DNA from 3 places in the Robertmurraya sp. genome. Region 2 is predicted to be linked to each of the others. Evidence: riboswitches for the same ligand, from Rfam matches in the RefSeq annotation. Region 2 holds a riboswitch; each other region holds the start of a gene.
The links. Region 2 has a riboswitch for cyclic di-GMP ahead of ACGLXV_RS00350 (EAL domain-containing protein). Riboswitches for the same ligand answer to the same signal wherever they lie in the genome.

Region 1: linked by a shared signal. The riboswitch ahead of sinI (DNA-binding anti-repressor SinI) and the one ahead of ACGLXV_RS00350 (EAL domain-containing protein) in region 2 are both predicted to bind cyclic di-GMP.
Region 3: linked by a shared signal. The riboswitch ahead of ACGLXV_RS11565 (GGDEF domain-containing protein) and the one ahead of ACGLXV_RS00350 (EAL domain-containing protein) in region 2 are both predicted to bind cyclic di-GMP.

The regions. Positions count from the first base shown of each region.
Region 1 covers NZ_JAKFCQ010000057.1:451-4,742, forward strand. Annotated here, with positions in the region: gene map (type I methionyl aminopeptidase) at 1-534, opposite strand, end outside; gene ACGLXV_RS07680 (helix-turn-helix domain-containing protein) at 1,110-1,439, shown strand; gene sinI (DNA-binding anti-repressor SinI) at 1,570-1,704, opposite strand; cyclic di-GMP riboswitch class I at 1,737-1,831, opposite strand; gene ACGLXV_RS07690 (pseudouridine-5'-phosphate glycosidase) at 2,605-3,519, opposite strand; gene ACGLXV_RS07695 (carbohydrate kinase) at 3,533-4,292, opposite strand, start outside.
Region 2 covers NZ_JAKFCQ010000004.1:35,271-39,562, reverse strand. Annotated here, with positions in the region: gene ACGLXV_RS00355 (NAD(P)-dependent oxidoreductase) at 1-265, opposite strand, end outside; gene ACGLXV_RS00350 (EAL domain-containing protein) at 278-2,464, opposite strand; cyclic di-GMP riboswitch class I at 2,579-2,666, opposite strand; gene ACGLXV_RS00345 (STAS domain-containing protein) at 2,867-3,694, shown strand; gene ACGLXV_RS00340 (cell wall hydrolase) at 3,723-4,292, opposite strand, start outside.
Region 3 covers NZ_JAKFCQ010000084.1:47,753-52,044, forward strand. Annotated here, with positions in the region: gene ACGLXV_RS11560 (bifunctional metallophosphatase/5'-nucleotidase) at 1-1,320, shown strand, start outside; gene ACGLXV_RS11565 (GGDEF domain-containing protein) at 1,373-2,449, opposite strand; cyclic di-GMP riboswitch class I at 2,511-2,593, opposite strand; gene ACGLXV_RS11570 (M48 family metallopeptidase) at 2,722-3,429, opposite strand; gene ACGLXV_RS11575 (ABC transporter ATP-binding protein) at 3,604-4,292, shown strand, end outside.

The sequences.
Region 1 (4,292 bases), on a different contig from region 2:
CGGCTTTTCATGAATGGAGGGGCCAATTCCATGGCCAATAAAGTTTCTTACGACCGAGAATCCCTCTCCTTCCACGTAGGTTTGAATCGCATGTCCGATATCTCCGATTCGATTTCCTACGACGGCTGCTTCAATTCCTTTGTATAAGCTCGTTTTTGTTACCTCTACAAGACGGTTTGTTTCTTCAGAAGCTTCTCCAACGATATACGTCCACGCAGAGTCTGCTAAGGCGCTATTCACATTGACAACCATATCGATTGTGACAATGTCCCCTGTATTTAGAGGTTCTTTTCTTGGAAAGCCGTGACAAATCTCATCATTAATACTAGCACATGTTGCGTACTCGTAACCTCTGTAACCCTTTTGCTGAGCAATTGCCCCATGCTGCGCTAAATATTTATCAACAAACTGGTCAATTTCCCAAGTTGTTATTCCTGGTTTGATCATTTTTTTAATTTCTTTATGACAAGCAGCCAGAAGCTCTCCTGCTTTTTTCATTGCCTCAATTTCACGAGGTGATTTTAAAACAATCATTTATCTCACTTCCCCAAATCCCAATAATGTATAGTCTTTATTGTACTCTCTAACGGTCTATATTAGCAAAGCATTCCTATGTCTAATTTTGTTAGATAACCTCAAACAATAGTCAATCAAACGTTTGATTGAATTCCCTTCACCCCTTTAAAATCAACAACCACAAAAAAAAGAATTTGTCGAACAAAAAAAATAGGTTTCACCCACCCCAATCCCGGGTATAAAAGGGTGTCAGACACCCTTCGTGGACAAAAAGGGCCATTCTGTCTTTTTGTGGTGTCTGTCACCGTTCGTGGACAGATTGGGTGGTTTTGTCCATATGGGGTGGACAGTAGATTTTTTTTAGTTACGCCCATAATTATCACTTTCAATACGAATGGTATTGTGTATAATGCTACATAGAAGCATTAAAAGTTGTTAATCAGCTTTTAATCACTAGAACCGTAATAACCATCCATTTGTGACTAACTAAAGAAATTTTAAGAACGAAACCTACTATTTTCGTTCTGAATATGGAACTAACCAATTTTTTTTGCTATTATGAATTCATACAGAGAGATAGGTGAGTGATCTAGATGATTGGAGATCGTGTTAAGAAACTTCGTCTTGAAAAGAAAATGTCCATGTCTGAGCTAGCTGAACAAGCTGGTGTCGCGAAATCATACTTAAGTTCATTAGAAAGAAATTTACAAACGAATCCGTCTATCCAATTTCTTGAGAAAATTTCAGCTGTCCTTCATGTACCAGTTGACCATCTTATACATGAGCACCCAAATAAAGACGAACTAGACTCTGACTGGATGAAGCTTGTGAAAGAGGCTATGAACTCCGGGGTTTCGAAGGATCAGTTTAAAGAATTTCTTGAGTTTAATAAATGGAGAAGTAATCAATCAAATAATAACTAATGCAAAAAGACAAAATCCAGGTGATTTTGTCTTTTTTTCCAAAATAAAAAGCATTCCCATACGGTCCGACCCTAACAGAAATACTTTCATTCTATGTATGAAACAACATGCTAAGTAAGCTAGTTTCTTTTTATCCTCTAATTTCATTCTCACCTAAAAATCTTCTAATCTCTTCTTTCTCTAGGCCTAACTTTTTTGCCTCAATGATCAACATCATCCACTCATAGTCTAGCTCTTCTAATGTCACTTCACTCGTTTCCAACATCCCTCAATCTCCCCCTAAAATACGATCGTATTCCAGGCAGTCCAGCCGTCTTAGCAAAAAAACTTCTAACTACCTTAGACCTGCGACTTTGCGTCCCCCCTTTTCAGAAGGTTTGCCTTTTTCTGTGTTTTTCTCTCCCTATGTGATTCACTTATCAATCATTTTACTACTCGATCTTAGTAAATTGTGTAAAAATTTGTCATACACTTTAAAAATTTCCCAACTTTTTAGTTACACTATTCGACAAAGATCTCCATAAAGAACAATTGAGTACCAATGGACACATACATTTTTTACATTTGTAAGAACAAACACAAAAATCATAAGTCTTCATGTCGCCCACTGTCGAAATCATTTTTAAAATTTTCTGACTTTTAAACAATTAAGTCTTTATTCCTAGTTTTTGATTCTCATATGCTTTTAATTTCCTTTGGATAGGAATGATATTTACATGTACCCTTTCCAGTGTAACTGCATCAAAAAAAGGTAACTTTGTTAGATTATGTCCACATATAGGACAGATCCATTCCCCTGCTTCCGAGCTGCTGTATGAAGGGCGATAACATTTGTCACAGTTCTTTCGGTACATTCCCGCCACCTACTATTCTAATAGTTTTCGTTTCTTATTCTATTAATTTTTGTTCTATATAAAGAATAATTTACTTTTATTTTAGACGGTAGTGCTGGTAAACTAAACACCCTAAACGAACCGTTTTTTCGTTATAATGAACAGTTTTCTTCCGTTTTCATCTCCTTTCTCCCTATTTCTTACTTTTATAGTTTTTTTAAGAACAATTCGTTCGTTGTGGTGTACATATTCAGAGTTTGTAAATCTAGTACTATTTTTATGCAAAAAAAAAGGAATCAGTCCTTATGAGACTGACTCCTCAAAAATATTTTTTAAGATAGAGTGTTAAGTTGAACAGCTATTTTTGATCCAACCTCAGCATTATTCTTAACCAAGGCAATATTTGCTTCCAAGCTTCTTCCTTCTGTTAATTCTTTTACCTTTGATAAAAGGAATGGAGTAACATTTTTACCCGCAATCTCATTTTCCTTTGCTTCCTTTAAAGCCGCTTCAATCACGCTGTTGATAAATTGCTCATCAAGAGCATCTGTTTCTGGGATTGGGTTAGCAATAACCACTCCACCCTTCAATCCTAACTCCCACTTTGTACGAATCATGCTTGCTGCTTCCTTTTCATTTTCCACTTGAACATTCACTTGGAAGGGACTTGTTCTTGTATAAAAAGCCGGAAGTACCTCGGTACCAAAGCCAACGACTGGCACCCCATGAGTTTCTAAATACTCTAGTGTTAAACCAATATCAAGAATAGATTTTGCCCCTGCGCACACAACAGCAACATTGGTTTGAGCGAGTTCTTGAAGATCAGCTGAAACATCCATCGTTACTTCAGCTTCACGGTGAACTCCACCAATCCCACCGGTTACGAACACTTCAATGCCAGCAAGCTCTGCACAGATCATCGTTGCCGCTACCGTTGTTGCTCCATTTTTCTTCGTCGCCACTAGGTAAGGTAAATCCCTACGGCTCGCCTTTTCAATGTCCTTTCGTGTAGCAAGCATTTCTAACTCTTCGTCTGATAAGCCTATTTTTATTTTCCCATCTAAAATAGCAATCGTAGCCGGTACAGCACCATTTTTACGAATAATGTCTTCTACTTCCTTTGCCGTTTGTACATTTTGTGGGTACGGCATTCCGTGAGAGATGATAGTTGACTCTAATGCTACTACTGGTACATTATTTTTTTTCGCTTCTAAAACTTCTTGTGAGTATTCTAAGTATTTTTCCATGTTTGTTTTCTCCTTAGTGGAAATTATGTTGAAAAGCTTCTTGTAGTTGTTGATGATTCAATGACGGGTTAACCGTTTCCTCCGTTGCTAAAGTAAGCATCGAACATGCCATTCCAATTTTGCAGGCATCTTCCGTTTTTAACTCGCGTAAGTAGGCATAAACAATTCCTGCAACCAGTGCATCTCCTGCACCCGTTACATCAACAACATCAACCTTCGGCGGTAACAATACACCCGCTTCATTCGCCTTTGTAAAGTAAATAAGTCCTTTGTCTCCGCGAGAAATAACAACTCTTTCCACGCCTTTTTTCATAATTGCTTCTGCAGCTTTAAAAAAGTCACCTTCGTCTTTAATTGGTTTCCCAGCTAACGCCTCTGCTTCGTCCTTATTTGCTATAAGCCAAGCCACACCATCAAGATTTTGTGGCAACTTCTTAATTTTTGGAGCTGAAACAGGGGTGATCACGAGGGGAATCGCTTCTTCTCTACAGCGATCAATCACTTTTGCTAGTACGTCAGAAGGGAAGTTTGTATCAATCATGACAAGCTCTGTTGATGCAAGAAAACCCCAGCGCTTTTCAACAAACTCTAAATCGACACGATCATAAATGCCCATATCTGCTAAAGCAACCACCATTTCCCCATCCACATCCAAAACAGCCGTATACGTTCCCGTTGCTTCATTAGGAAGAATTTTTGAAGGCTCTATATCAACGTAAGACCTTGTGTAGTCTAGTAGCCATTTTCCTTCATGATCATCACCAACAACAGTC
Region 2 (4,292 bases):
TGCCGCCTGGTTGTAACCCTTCAAGTATTCCTTCATCACCAAACACGACGTTCTCCACAGCTGTATCGTCAGAAAGTATGGTAAAGACGATGTCAGTATGACTGGCTGCTTCAGCAGGAGTGTTTGCTATAATGGCTCCTTTTGTGGTTAATTCTTGGCATTTGCTTTTCGTCCGATTGTAAACCACTATTTCATAGCCATTTTTCAAAAGATTTTCTGCCATCGGTAACCCCATACTACCCAAGCCAATAAATCCAACCTTCAATGTCATCACTCCTTATTTTAAAAATTTATTTACTCTTTGAATTAGTTCTTCGATTTCATTTGATGATACGGGCCGGCTGAAATAGTACCCTTGGCCTTCCGAACAGCCTTTATCTAATAAAAAGTCGAACTGTTCCTTCGTCTCAATTCCTTCTGCAATAACATCCATATGTAACTCACGCGCTAATGTAATAACAGCAGAAACGATGGCCGCTTCATTTACATCATGTGGAAGAGAGCTGATAAAAGAACGATCAATTTTTATTTTATTTGCACGAAATTGTTTTAAATACGTCATTGAAGCATAACCTGTCCCAAAATCATCAATTGACACTTTCACTCCAATTTCTTGAAGCTTGCTGACTGCATTTTGAATTAAATATTCATGTTTACTTAACACACTTTCTGTAATTTCAATCTCAATGGATTCGGATGGGAGATCAAATTCTGCGAGTATTGCCTCCACCAAACTAGGGATATCGTTTAAAACAAATTGTCTCACAGATATATTTACTGCAACAGGTAAATGAGTGAGGTTCGACTCCCTCCACTTCTTTAGCTGTAAACACACTTCCCGAAGAACCCATTCTCCTAGCGCACCAATAAATCCACTTTCCTCTGCAAGAGGTATAAATGTGTCAGGACTGATAATCCCCTTCTCTGGATGCTTCCATCTGATGAGTGCTTCTAGTCCAGTGAATTTACCTGTTGCCAACTGAATTTTCGGTTGATATTGTATGAAAAATTGATTTTGCTTGATTGCTTCGCGGAGTTCTCCTTGTAACATAAATAATTCTGTACCGTGCTTCGTGAGGGAATCATTGAACATCTGGATGGATTGTCCATCCTCCCCTTTTACACTATACATCGCGACATCTGCATTCCTAATTAATATGTCCCCTGTATGACCATGGAACGGATACATACTTATCCCAATACTAGCTGATACATAAAACTCTCGGTCATTAATAACAATCGGTTCTTTTATTGCTTGTAATATTTGTTCTGCCACTTCTTTGGGTTGTTTCTCATTCTTCATCTTTTTCAAAAGAATGACAAATTCATCACCACCCATACGGGTTACAATCCCTTTGTTCGGGATATTTGAATGAATCCGCCTTGCTACTTCACTTAAAACCTTATCGCCTACCGCATGTCCGAAAGTATCATTAATAGGCTTAAATCGGTCTAAATCAATAAATAAAATCGCAAACTCATCTTGTCTAGTAATTAATCGGTCGATAACATCCTTTAAAAATCGGATATTCGGAAGATTCGTTAACGTATCATGAGAAGCCAAGTATTGGATTTCCTTTACTTGATTATCCCTTTCAATCGCTAAACCTGTTAAGTAACTGAATACTTTAAGTAATTCGATTTCATAAGATTTTGGTTTCCGTACGTCAGGATGATAGATCGCAAATGTACCGAATAATTCTCCTTTCGACGATAAGATCGGAATGGACCAACAGGAATGCAATTGATAGCTCAAAGGGATCGTCTTCCAGTTGGACCAAGATGGGTCAGTTTCTATATCCGAGACAATAGCTATCTCTTTCGTAAAAGCTGCATGTCCACAAGATGCAAAGTTCAAGCCAACTGGAAATCGGTCGATTTTCTTTAAAAAGCTTTCTGGAAAACTATGTGAATACCCATTACGTAACCAATTCTCACTCTCTTCATAAAACATAATGGAGCAAATACTCTTACTAGATAGTGCCTCCACAGCATTCACAATATTCAAAAAAACATCTGTTAACGGTTCACCTGACGCAATCATTTGTAGGGCCTTATACTGTTTATCACTAATGGCTTGGTATTTTTCTTGCTCAGTAATATTTCTACCTACTACAACTAAACTATCTGCATGTCCGTTCTCATCGTACAGAGGAATCTTTCTCACATGGAACGTATAGTCATTCCCATCCATCCGAAACGATTCTTTTAATTGAAATTCATTTTTACTTAACCACGCTTGATTGTCTGAATGAACACAAATAGGACCATAATTCTCAAACTTTTTGTATTTCTGTGCCAGCTGTTCATCCGTTTTCCCTATATATGCCCCTTCCTCAATTTCAAATAGTTGTAGGGTCTTTTGATTTGCTTCGATCCATCGTCCATTCACATCTTTTACAATTAAATAATCACTACTTGTATGAAACACTTTCTCCAATAAATCGAATTTTTGGTTGCTCATGACATTACCTTCTTCTTTTATATTTCTTTTGAAATGTTAAAGGGGTATGGTCCATACTTTGTGAAATACAGAAAAGACCTACACCCAAAGGGATATAGGTCTTCTGATTATTCCCTTGGCAACTCAGCCATCATAGTTCCTTTAGAACCGTAGATCTGTAGCTTTGCGTCCCCACCTTTCAATGGGTTTGCCTTTTTCAATTATATTTTTTATTTTAGCAAACCCATTATAGAAGATTTGTCGAAAACAGTCGATAAGTATGATAAAAGTCACTGTTTTTTATCAAAAATCATTCTTTATCCCTATTAATTATCTGATTAATATTTTTGCTTAAAAAACATGTTTATCAAATACATTTTAAGGGTATAAATTTTTGGGGAATTGTAAAAGGGGGAACATCTCTTGGAATTTACATATCAAGCTTCTTTTGACTTAAAACACTTTATTGAAGAAAATAAAGATAGATTTAAGAACTCACTTCTTATAGAGGCTGTAAATGTAAAAGGTCGGATAGATGAAATACTAAGAATCGGTAATATCAATTTAGTTTCGAATGCTCAAAAGCTAGTAATCGACATTATCGATGGCAATGAGGATGAACTGAAAGCTTTCGCCAAAAAAGAAGGAATTGTATGGGCTACCCATTCAATTGAATTATCCTTCAAACTGGAATGGGTTCAAGCGATACGACGAACACTTTGGATGTTTATTCAATCGTTTAACACTCTTTCCAACAAATATGAGTTAGATGACTTCTTTCAGCTCGAGCTACAAATCAATAACCGAGTCGACCAGTTTCTGAACACTTTCTTTATAAGTTATTCAAAATACAAAGATTCCCTGATTGTTGCACAAAGACAACTAGTTGAAAATCTATCAGTACCTATTATTCCAATCACTTCTTCTGTATGTATTTTACCTTTAATTGGGACGGTAGACTCCTTCCGAACTGCAATATTAGAAGAAAAGGTTCTAACAGAGATTGGAAGACTTCGTATTCAAACGTTAATCATTGATTTATCCGGAATTGGCGATATGGAACCTGACGTTATCGATCATCTTATGAAGATTATCGACGGTACTTCTATGATGGGTTGCAACTCGATTATCACCGGTTTACGTGCAGAAGTTGTGAAAAAAATGATTCATTTAGATGTTTCAGCATTCTTTAAGAAGACAAAAACATTAGGAACATTGCAACAAGCATTAAGGCAATATTTTGTTCAGTAAAAAAACCAGGGAGTTTATTCCCTGGTTTCTAAATCGCAAATCGATGGTTACCAATTGTTTCAGTCACTTGTCTTGTTAAAATCCATGTATCCGTTGCAATTTCAGGATTATAAAAATATATAGCCTCTGAATCATTCTCCTTGTCAACCAAAGCTTCTTCTACAGCTTCCATTGATTCCTCATCCGCCGGCTTGTTAATCTCACCATTTTGAACAGGAGAAAATGCATACGTACCAGATACCTGCTCGTATACAACTTCTTTTACAGTATCAGGGAATTCCTCATGCTCTACACGGTTAATAATAACCTCTGCAACAGCCACTTTCCCTTCGTACGGCTCACCTTTTGCTTCCGCAGTTACAAGTCGGGCCATCAATTCCTTTTCCTGATCTGTAACATCAATTTCCTTTTCATATAATGTTGGAAATTTATCATGATTTTCTTTCATTAATTCAAGAGCAGAATTATCAGTTTTACTTACTACCTTCCAAGATGTTTCTCCACTTTTCACTGAAAGAGTTTGTTCAGCTGCGCTCGAAGTAGTTTCGAACCCAACCAATGTGAACGATAGAGTAGAGAGAACAAGTAGTTTTTTTAG
Region 3 (4,292 bases), on a different contig from region 2:
CATTATGATGCAGCTATCATTGGAAACCATGAGTTCAACTATGGCCTATCCACATTAAAACAAAGCGTCTCTGAAGCTCAATTTCCCATTTTATCTGCCAATATACTTAACAATCAAACAAAAGAACCTTTCTTTGGCAAACCCTACACCATTAAAATACTTCCAGAAGGCATAAAGGTGGCCATTTTAGGTTTAACAACACCTTATATCCCAAACTGGGAGAAAGCAGAACATATAGATGGATTAGAATTTGAGGATGCTGTGGAAAGTGCTAAAAAGTGGATTCCTCATATCAAAGAAAACGAACAACCTGATCTTTTCGTTGTTTCCTATCATGGTGGCTTTGAAAGAAACCTCAAAACTGGAGAACCAACCGAAGCGGTCACAGGTGAAAACCAAGCCTATCAACTATGCCAAGAAGTAGAAGGCATTGATGTGTTATTAACGGGACATCAGCACCGCTTATTGGCCGATGAGCTAAACGGTGTTACGATTGTTCAACCTGGAAACAGTGGAGTTTGTATGGGGCAGGTTGATATAGAGTTTACTTTGGATCGTGATCATAAATGGAAGTGTCTTTCTAAAAAAGCCTCTCTTGTTCCGGTTAAGGAGTGGAAAGAAGATGAGGAAATATTACGATTGATTCTACCTTACGAAGAGAAAACGCAAAATTGGCTCGATCAACCCATCGGACGTATTCAAGGCGATATGATCATAAAAGATCCTTTCCTTGCGCGTATAAAAGAACACCCTTTTATAGAATTTATCAACCAGGTACAAATGGAAGCAAGTAACGTTGATATATCCAACACCGCTCTGTTCAGCAATCATGCCATTGGCCTTCCAACGAACGTAACGATGAGGGATATTGTTTCAAATTATATCTATCCAAATACGTTGACGGTATTAGAGCTAACGGGACAAGATATTAAGGATGGATTAGAAAAAAGCGCTACTTATTTTATCGTAAACGAAAATGGAGAAATAGCAGTAAATCCCCAATTCATCGACCCTAAGCCTCAACATTATAATTACGATATGTGGGAAGGAATTCAATACACAATTGATGTTGGAAAACCAGTTGGTGAACGAATTGTTTCTCTAATGAAGAATGGTGAAACTTTGGATCGGAAGCAAAAGTATCACGTGGTCATGAATAATTACCGCGCTACCGGTGGTGGGAACTATTCTATGTATAAGGGAAAGAAAGTCATAAAAGAAATTCAAATCGACATGACTGAACTGCTTGCTAATTATTTTTCCAAGTATGGAACAGTAAAAGCTACAGTCAATGATAATTGGAAGGTAATTCAAACGTAAAAAGGTGACAATGGTTAGCCCCCATTGTCACTCTTCATTCCCTGATTCTGCCCTAATTAACTACCGTTTTATTTTTCCCTGTTCTCTTTGCTGTATAAAGTGCTGTATCTGCCCCTTTAAAGAGATCTTCCTTGTTCATTCCAGGCAACAGTTTTTGTACACCAATACTGATTGTTACGTGTCGCCCTTTGAGCTCAGGGAAACTAGTGTTTGCAATACTTTCCCGGATGTTTTCCACCCTTATAATAAAATCCTCTTCCGACGTTCCCATTGTGATAATTCCAAATTCCTCTCCTCCGTACCTAGAAGGAAAGTCATCGCCAACAGAGAAAAATTTAATTTGCCTTGCGACTTCTATAATGACACTGTCTCCAGCTCTATGGCCGAACGTATCATTGATTTGTTTGAAATTATCAATGTCAAGGACGGCTACATGAACGTTTAACTCCTCTGATGAACGTAAACCAACAATCGAATCCAACTGTTCATGAAAAGACCTGTGATTATATAACTCCGTAACAGGATCTAACCGGGAAAGCCTTTCCATTTGAATGTTTTTAGAGAATAGATCATTTTTTTCTTTTGTTGTTTTTAACAATTCTTTCATCACTTGATCACTATGTTTCATGAGGCTGTATATAAGTAGTGAAATCCCTAATAAAATTAAGATAATAATAATCAAATCTGCTGTATCCATAGAAGCATGTACCGGTTCATAAAAAAAATAAATGAATAAAAAAGTGAGGATCGATATAAACACTGAAAAGCGAATGATTCTTTTATTATAGAAAAACAATGAGACCAGAACAGGAGTAATGAGTAAAACCATCAAAATTACTTTATCGTAAATACTAATAATTATGATGCTAATAAAAAGAGTAATTACAATCATGATATAGTACTCCGTGTGTTTCCGGAATTTACTCATAAACAGCTCTGCACATGCCATGACAGCGATAAATTTAAATAATGGAAATAAAATCACTTCTAAAAAAAATAACCACTTATCATAAGTAGTAAGAAAAAAGTGTATACCTGTCCCTAACAAATACAGTCCAATAATAACCCATAGGGTATTCAATATATCACGAATAAGTAACCTTTTATCAAACATCTCTTCTCTATTCATTTGATCTTCCTCCAATTTCACGTAGCATGTTAGCACTTCGTGAAAGCCATCTCTGGCTGTATTCGATAACCTGGCAATCTTAGCTTTCACCTTAGACCCACGGTTTTGCGTCTCTACCTTTCAGTAGATTTGCCTTTTCGTAATTGGAATAATTACTACTTTAGTACTATTATACTCGCAATATTGATGGATAGATATATGATTGCAAATTGTAAAATCAACCAATTGGTGACATAAAAAAAGAGCCTTCATAAATGAGGACTCTCGCCTTACTATACTGTCATTTTCCAACTAGAAAAAGCTAGCCAATTTTCTTGTTCCTTGTAATCCGGCATAATTTTCCCAACAAGTCTCCAAAAAGAACGATCATGATTTAAATGCAACATATGGCACATTTCGTGCACAACCACATAATCAATTACCCTTTGGGGTGCCATCGCAAGCTTCCAGTTAAAAGTTAACTGCTGATTGGAATCACAAGTTCCCCACGTACGATTGCTGTCATTAATACGGACCACCTTTGGCTTTATTTTAAAGTTGCTTTGATAAGACTTAATACTCTTCTCTACCAATGTCTTACATTGCTGATAGTAGAAGCGCTTTAGTGCCTGTCTAATTTTTTCTTCCTCTAACTCTTTTACATAGATAAACAGTTTATTTTCTTCAAACTTCACATGATTCTGCGTAAGATTTGCGTCGTGAAAGATTTGGATGGGGTAGGTGTTTCCTAAATAAAGAAAACTTTCGCCATGGTCATAAACCTTTTCCTGCGGTCCAAGCGCTCGCGCCTTCATTTCCTTAGACTTCTCTTGAATCCAGTCCCATTTTTCTTCGATAAATAAAAGCACATACTCATTGGGTGTTCCTTTAGGAGCCTGGACTTCAATATTTCCATAAACATCAACGGAAATTCCAATAGACTTGCGTTTTTTGTAGTTTATATTGTAACTGATCGTTTCACCTGAATAGTTGTGTATCATGTCATCACCTTTATCTGCGAAATGCTATACCCTCCATTTTATGATGATTCCCTATATGATCTCAAGAGCCTTTGTAAAAATGACATTTGTCATGTGATTTTCATGACATCCCTTACTAAAATCACCTTTTCCATGATTATACAATGAAAGTATCAAATCAGGAGGTGTTCAAATATGAACGAGGTCATTCGCTTAACTAATGTATCAAAATCTTTCCAGCAAAAGACGGCTGTTAACCATATCAACTTTTCGATTAATAAAGGAGAAATAGTGGCCATCTTAGGACCGAATGCTGCAGGAAAAACAACTACGATATCCATGATTTTAGGTTTACTTAAGCCCTCAGCAGGCAACATCCAAATCTTTGGACTTTCCCCAAAAGCAAAGAACGTACGTGAGAAAATTGGCGTGATGATGCAGGAAGTTAGTATGATGCCTGGCTTAAAGGTTCACGAAATACTCACACTTATACGAAGCTATTATCCTAATCCCCTTTCACTTGATGAACTTATTGAAATAACCGGTCTAACAGAGCAAGATCTAAAAACACAGGCAGAAAAATTATCAGGCGGTCAAAAACGTCGAGTTAGCTTTGCCCTTGCACTTGCCGGAAATCCCGATCTCATCATTTTTGACGAACCGACTGTAGGCATGGATATCTCATCAAGAAACCGGTTTTGGCAAACCATTAATTCTCTAGCCAAACAAGGAAAGACCATTCTTTTCTCTACTCACTATTTGCAGGAGGCGGATGATGCAGCAGAGCGGATTCTTCTATTTAAAGATGGAAGGATTGTCGCTGATGGGACACCGTCGGAGATTAAATCAAAAATAACAAACCAAACCGTTTCATTCATCTTAGA